DNA from 2 places in the Lysinibacillus capsici genome. Region 1 is predicted to be linked to the other one. Evidence: a T-box and tRNA genes for the amino acid it is inferred to sense, from the RefSeq annotation. Region 1 holds a T-box; the other holds one or more tRNA genes.

Region 1 (3,248 bases):
GATTAAAGGCATTGAAAAAGGGGCAAGCAATAATGGAGCTAGAAAATCAAGAGCAGCTTGTGCATTCCATGTTAGCACATATAGGTTCTATTGATAGTGAGCTACGAGATACTTATATTTATGGCAGCTTTTATGAATGGATTTTAGAAAAAAACTTGCTAGACCATCGTTGCTTAACGGAGCTATGGGATTATAGCCTAAACCATTTATTAGTTAAGGGAATTGGAGAAAAGGAATCGGATTGGGTCTTTACTCGCTCCTTTACATCATTATTAGTAGCACTTATTTTAGCAAGAGATCTACAGGATAATTTTTTGCCCAAGGCTAGCATAGAGGACTGTCAAACAAAGTTACTAAACTATGTATCATCTGAAAAGGATGTAAGAGGCTATGTGACTGGCAAGGGATGGGCACATAGCGTGGCGCATGTTTCAGATGCTATCGATGAACTGGTGAAAAATCCAAAATCATTGAAAACAGCCTATGCCGATATGTTACACGCATTATGGTCCATCTATTTACAACCCAATTACGTCTTTATCCATGATGAGGATGAACGACTATTGGTGCCAATAGTCGCGATGTTGGAGCAAGGGCTGGAACAAAATGAAGTCATCCATATAGTGCAGCAAATGCCATTAACCTTAGCCTCAATGAAGGAACAGCTGAGTGAAGAACAATACAGCATAGTGCTATTCAATAGTAAAACATTGCTGAAGAGCTTTTTGATTCAAACCTTTCATCAGCCACAATATGTTGTTCTCCATCAATGTATTGCGACTTGTCTCAATGAAAATTATTAAGATTGTCCACCGTTGACACACAATTGGTAATTTGCTAAGATGAAGGACAATAAAAGCATACAAATTCGTTGATGAGAAAAAGTAGTGTTTCACTTTGTTCTACAGAGAGCCGACATTTGGTGGAAGTCGGTGTGCAGGTGTTACATGAAAATCCTCTCTGAGAAGATTAGCTGAATGGAGTAAGCTAATCCGGGTGTCTACCGTTAAAAAGAACACGTATGATTGTACGTTGCTGAGTGCTATTGGCCTTCGTGTCAATAGAATTAGGGTGGTATTCGCGGTTAACCCCGTCCCTTTTCCTTGGGACGGGGTTTTTTGTATGCCTTTTATACAAATTCGCTTGTATAGGAGGAACTAATATGCAGAAAGAACAAAAGAAAGAAACAACGGTTGAACGAGAAACAAGGATTCGTACATTATGGGCGCAAGAAGGGACCTTTGCCAAATCCGTAAGTAATCGCGCTGAACAGCAGCCCTTTGTATTGTATGAGGGACCCCCAACAGCGAATGGTTTACCACATGTCGGCCATGCATTTGGTAGAACCATAAAAGATGTGGTAGCACGTTACAAAACAATGCAGGGCTATTTAGTTGAACGCAAAGCAGGTTGGGATACACATGGGTTGCCTGTGGAATTAGGGGTAGAAAAGGTATTAGGGATCTCAGGAAAGCAGGAGATTGAGAACTACGGGGTGGAGCAATTTATTCAAGCATGTAAGAAGAGCGTTTTTACCTATGAGCAAAAATGGCGTACTTTTACAGAGCAGCTTGGCTACTGGCTTGACATGGAAGATCCTTACCTAACATTAAGTAATGACTATATTGAATCTGTGTGGCATATTTTAAGCCATGTTCACAAGGAAAAACTGTTATACAAAGGACATCGCGTTTCACCTTATTGCCCTAGCTGTCAAACTTCCTTAAGCTCTCATGAGGTGGCACAGGGCTATAAGGATGTTAAGGATTTATCCGTTACTGCAATGTTTAAGCTAGAGGATCGAGACGAATATATCTTAGGCTGGACAACGACGCCTTGGACATTACCAGCCAATGTAGCCTTGGCTATGAATCCTGCTCTTCGCTATGTCCGTGTAAGGCATGCAAACAATATCTATATACTAGCCAAATCGTTGGTATCAAAGGTTTTTACAGAGCCTGTAGAAATATTAAGTGAGCATGACGGACAGGAGTTTGCAGGTGTTTCCTATCGATCGCCATTTTCCTATGTAACCGTCCATAAAGGGCATATCGTTGTCATGGCAGATTATGTGACAGAGCATAGTGGAACAGGAATTGTTCACATAGCACCTGCTTATGGAGAGGACGATTATAAAACGGTGCAGCAACATGGCTTGTCCTTTGTCAATGTAGTTGATCATAAAGGTTGTTATACAGAAGCGGTACCTGAGCTTGTTGGACGTTTTGTGAAGGACTGTGATGTCGACATCATTAAAATGCTTGCAGCAAAAGAGCTTTTATTTGCTAAAGAAAAATATGAGCATAGCTATCCGCATTGCTGGCGCTGTGATTCACCATTATTGTACTATGCAACAGATAGCTGGTTTATCAAAATGTCGGCATTAAAAGAGCAGCTTTTACAAAATAATCAGCAGGTGACATGGTACCCTAGCCATATTAAGGATGGACGATTTGGCAACTTCCTAGAAAACTTAGTGGATTGGAATATTAGTCGTAATCGTTATTGGGGAACACCACTCAATGTGTGGATTTGTCAGGATTGCAATCATGAGGAGGCACCTAACAGTGTTGCTGCGCTACAACAATTAGCCAAAGGAGCTGTCAATGAACAATTAGAGCTCCATAAGCCATTTATAGATGACATTGTCTGTACCTGTCCTGTTTGCCAAGGCGACATGAAACGTACGCCTGAAGTTATCGATGTTTGGTTTGACAGTGGCTCAATGCCATTTGCCCAACAGCATTATCCATTTGAAGATGTAGCGAACTTTCATCATCAGTTTCCAGCAGATGTGGTCATTGAGGGCATCGACCAAACGCGAGGATTTTTCTATAGCTTATTAGCAGTATCGACCTTGTTTACAGGAAAACCACCTTATAAAAATGTGCTATCGTTAGGGCATGTACTCGATGAGCATGGACAGAAGATGTCCAAAAGTAAAGGCAATGCATTAGAGCCTGTTGAGTTAATCGAGGAGTATGGAGCAGATGCTCTACGTTGGGCATTTTTAGTTGATAGCTCACCATGGAATCCAAAGCGTTTTTCGAAGAAAATTGTCTTAGATGCGAAATCTAAGCTGGTGGATACACTCGACAATACGTTTAAATTTTATGACATGTATGCCCAGATCGATAATTTTACGTATGATGCTACAAATACAGGTACACGTTCACAGCTAGATCATTGGATATTGTCCCGCTTACATCACACTATCCAGCTTGTCACAACCTCTATGGATGATTATC
Region 2 (3,248 bases), 1.0 Mb from region 1:
GCACTAGACTTAGGATCTAGCGCCGCAAGGCGTGGGGGTTCGACTCCCTTCACCCGCACCATTATTTTCATTGCCAGATAAAAAAAGCTTATGCACATGCGGAAGTAGTTCAGTGGTAGAACACCACCTTGCCAAGGTGGGGGTCGCGAGTTCGAACCTCGTCTTCCGCTCCAAATGTGCCGGGGTGGCGGAACTGGCAGACGCACAGGACTTAAAATCCTGCGGTAGGTGACTACCGTACCGGTTCGATTCCGGTCCTCGGCACCATTTTAAATGCGCCCGTAGCTCAATTGGATAGAGCGTCTGACTACGGATCAGAAGGTTATGGGTTCGACTCCTGTCGGGCGCGCCAAAAGAACAACGGGAAGTAGCTCAGCTTGGTAGAGCACTTGGTTTGGGACCAAGGGGTCGCAGGTTCGAATCCTGTCTTCCCGACCATTTCCAAAAAAATTATGGGGCCTTAGCTCAGCTGGGAGAGCGCCTGCCTTGCACGCAGGAGGTCAGCGGTTCGATCCCGCTAGGCTCCACCATAAGTAAATTAACCAGTATAAAGATCCTGGCGGCGTAGCTCAGCTGGCTAGAGCGTACGGTTCATACCCGTAAGGTCGGGGGTTCGATCCCCTCTGCCGCCATCTTAAAGGACCTTTAGCTCAGTTGGTTAGAGCAGACGGCTCATAACCGTCCGGTCGCAGGTTCGAGTCCTGCAAGGTCCACCATTTATATATTGTAACGGAGGTATACCCAAGTCTGGCTGAAGGGATCGGTCTTGAAAACCGACAGGCGGGTAACACCGCGCGGGGGTTCGAATCCCTCTACCTCCTCCAGTTTTAAATTTTTATAAATGGTGCTTTAAAAACTCGAAACAGCATAAAATTATCGCGGGGTGGAGCAGTGGTAGCTCGTCGGGCTCATAACCCGAAGGTCGTTGGTTCAAATCCAGCCCCCGCAACCAAAAGGTCCCGTGGTGTAGCGGTTAACATGCCTGCCTGTCACGCAGGAGATCGCCGGTTCGATCCCGGTCGGGACCGCCATTTTTAAAATAAAAGTCATGAGAAGCAAAAGAGTGAGTAAGCTTAGCATGGACGAAATGGGTCAGTAGCTCAGTTGGTAGAGCATTAGATTGAAGCTCTAAGTGTCGGCGGTTCGATTCCGTCCTGACCCACCATTTATGCGGGTGTAGTTTAATGGTAAAACCTCAGCCTTCCAAGCTGATGTCGTGGGTTCGATTCCCATCACCCGCTCCAAGGGCCTATAGCTCAGCTGGTTAGAGCGCACGCCTGATAAGCGTGAGGTCGATGGTTCGAGTCCATTTAGGCCCACCATTATTCCGAAGTAGCTCAGTTGGTAGTAGCACCTGACTGTTAATCAGGTTGTCGCAGGTTCGAGTCCTGCCTTCGGAGCCATTTTTATTTTGGGGAAGTACTCAAGAGGCTGAAGAGGCGCCCCTGCTAAGGGTGTAGGTCGGGTAACCGGCGCGAGGGTTCAAATCCCTCCTTCTCCGCCATGGGCCCGTTGGTCAAGTGGTTAAGACACCGCCCTTTCACGGCGGTAACACGGGTTCGAATCCCGTACGGGTCATACTAAGTGCAGTAGATAAATTTACATCTACTGCACTTTTTAATTTACTAGGTACTTAGATTAATAACATAGCTATATTAAATGAAAGCCTACACAGATTGATCATTCTGTGTAGGCTTATTTTTTCAAATTAACGATTAAATTTTTCGTCCTTTTCCATATGGAATGTAAAGAGGTGTACCAAAGATTGGATCTGTCGTCATTTGGCAATCAAGGTCAAACACATGACTAACTAAATCAGTTGCCATAATTCTTCTGGTTTCCCTTGACGATAGACACCACGATCACTCACTGTAATAATATGATCGGCATAGCGACAAGCAAGATTAATATCATGTAGTACTATAATAATAGTTCGCTTTTGCTGTTGGTTCAATTCGTACAGTAAATCTAAAACGTCTATTTGATGAGTTAAATCTAAGCATGGCGTAGGCTCGTCTAAAAGAATGATATCTGTTTCTTGAGCAAGACTCATATCCAAGCACGTTGACGTTGCCCTCCTGATAGCTCATCTACTGGTCTATCTTGTAAATGCTCAGTACCTGTAGCTTTTAAAGCATTTAAAACGATTTCTTCATCCTTTTCAGTCCACGGTTGTCGCCAACTTTGGTAAGGATAGCGACCTTGTTTCACAAGTTGTAGGACAGTTTAGCCTTCTGGTGCAACAGGCGATTGGGGAAGAATGGAGGGGTTTTTAGCCACTTGTTTTGTTGATAATTTAAAAATATCCTCACCATCTAATAAAACGGAGCCTTTTTTAGGTTTTAATAATCGATCAATGGAGCGTAGGAGTGTAGATTTAATTTAATTATTGGCAATAAATTACGACAAGAAAGAGATTTATGCGAAACTTAGCAAAATTGCTCCAACTGTGTTTTCTGATACATTACGTGGTGACTGGAAAGAGAATTTTAAATTATACGTTAAAGCAGTAAATCAAGAAACAAAAGGTGAAGAAGTACTAAAAGCTTTATGAAGATAAGTTACAAGCACTGAAAGAAGAACTTGGAGAACAAATCAACCAAGAAGTTTCATTTGTACGCTTTATGGCCGATAAATCTCGTATCTATTACACAGATTCATTCTCAGGTGTGATATTTGATGCTTTAGGATTTAAACGTGTTGCAGCGCAAGCAGATTTATTTAAAGATAATGCAAAACTAGGAAACTTAGCGATTGAAGTAGGGAAAGAAGCAATCTCTCAAATGGATGGGGATGTTATTTTCTACAACAGGCGATGATTCAGCACTAGCAACTGAACAAGAGTGGACACAAGACCCTCTTTGGAAAAACTTAACAGATGTCCGAAAAGGCAATGCACATAAGGTGGATGATGTCATTTGGAATACGGCTGGAGGCATTTTAGCTGCGAATATTATGCTAGATCAAGGGAAAGAAATCTTTGTTTATTTCCTAATATATACTCTCCTGGTACTTTAAAGTTAGATAGACTATGATGTAGATAGTGAGCATAAATTGAGGGGGATGGCGATGAAGGAAAAATTAAGGTGGGTTTATAATCAGCATTATTTAGAGCAAGATCATATAAAACAAGCAACAGCAATACTTCCATATTTTTCACTAGATCAAGTGAGGAAGGTCGGTCAATTTCAGCGTACATATGAGCAATTTGAGAAGACACCACTCCATCATCTTGAGGCACTATCTTC

Evidence for each region. The T-box of region 1 lies ahead of ileS (isoleucine--tRNA ligase). A T-box ahead of a tRNA ligase gene usually reads a tRNA of that ligase, here a tRNA-Ile.
Region 2: it encodes a tRNA-Ile, which carries the amino acid that the T-box ahead of ileS (isoleucine--tRNA ligase) is inferred to sense. The anticodon was not compared.

The regions. Positions count from the first base shown of each region.
Region 1 covers NZ_CP084108.1:2,600,622-2,603,869, reverse strand. Annotated here, with positions in the region: gene LCP48_RS12765 (DUF2785 domain-containing protein) at 1-803, shown strand, start outside; T-box leader at 863-1,101, shown strand; gene ileS (isoleucine--tRNA ligase) at 1,163-3,248, shown strand, end outside.
Region 2 covers NZ_CP084108.1:3,642,308-3,645,555, reverse strand. Annotated here, with positions in the region: tRNA gene LCP48_RS17955 (tRNA-Leu) at 1-61, shown strand, start outside; tRNA gene LCP48_RS17950 (tRNA-Gly) at 99-173, shown strand; tRNA gene LCP48_RS17945 (tRNA-Leu) at 179-267, shown strand; tRNA gene LCP48_RS17940 (tRNA-Arg) at 276-352, shown strand; tRNA gene LCP48_RS17935 (tRNA-Pro) at 362-438, shown strand; tRNA gene LCP48_RS17930 (tRNA-Ala) at 455-530, shown strand; tRNA gene LCP48_RS17925 (tRNA-Met) at 559-632, shown strand; tRNA gene LCP48_RS17920 (tRNA-Ile) at 640-716, shown strand; tRNA gene LCP48_RS17915 (tRNA-Ser) at 732-824, shown strand; tRNA gene LCP48_RS17910 (tRNA-Met) at 878-952, shown strand; tRNA gene LCP48_RS17905 (tRNA-Asp) at 956-1,031, shown strand; tRNA gene LCP48_RS17900 (tRNA-Phe) at 1,090-1,165, shown strand; tRNA gene LCP48_RS17895 (tRNA-Gly) at 1,171-1,244, shown strand; tRNA gene LCP48_RS17890 (tRNA-Ile) at 1,246-1,322, shown strand; tRNA gene LCP48_RS17885 (tRNA-Asn) at 1,327-1,403, shown strand; tRNA gene LCP48_RS17880 (tRNA-Ser) at 1,414-1,504, shown strand; tRNA gene LCP48_RS17875 (tRNA-Glu) at 1,507-1,578, shown strand; partial or broken gene LCP48_RS17870 (ABC transporter ATP-binding protein) at 1,716-2,379, opposite strand; partial or broken gene LCP48_RS23545 (ABC transporter substrate-binding protein) at 2,380-3,018, shown strand; gene LCP48_RS17855 (diaminopropionate ammonia-lyase) at 3,070-3,248, shown strand, end outside.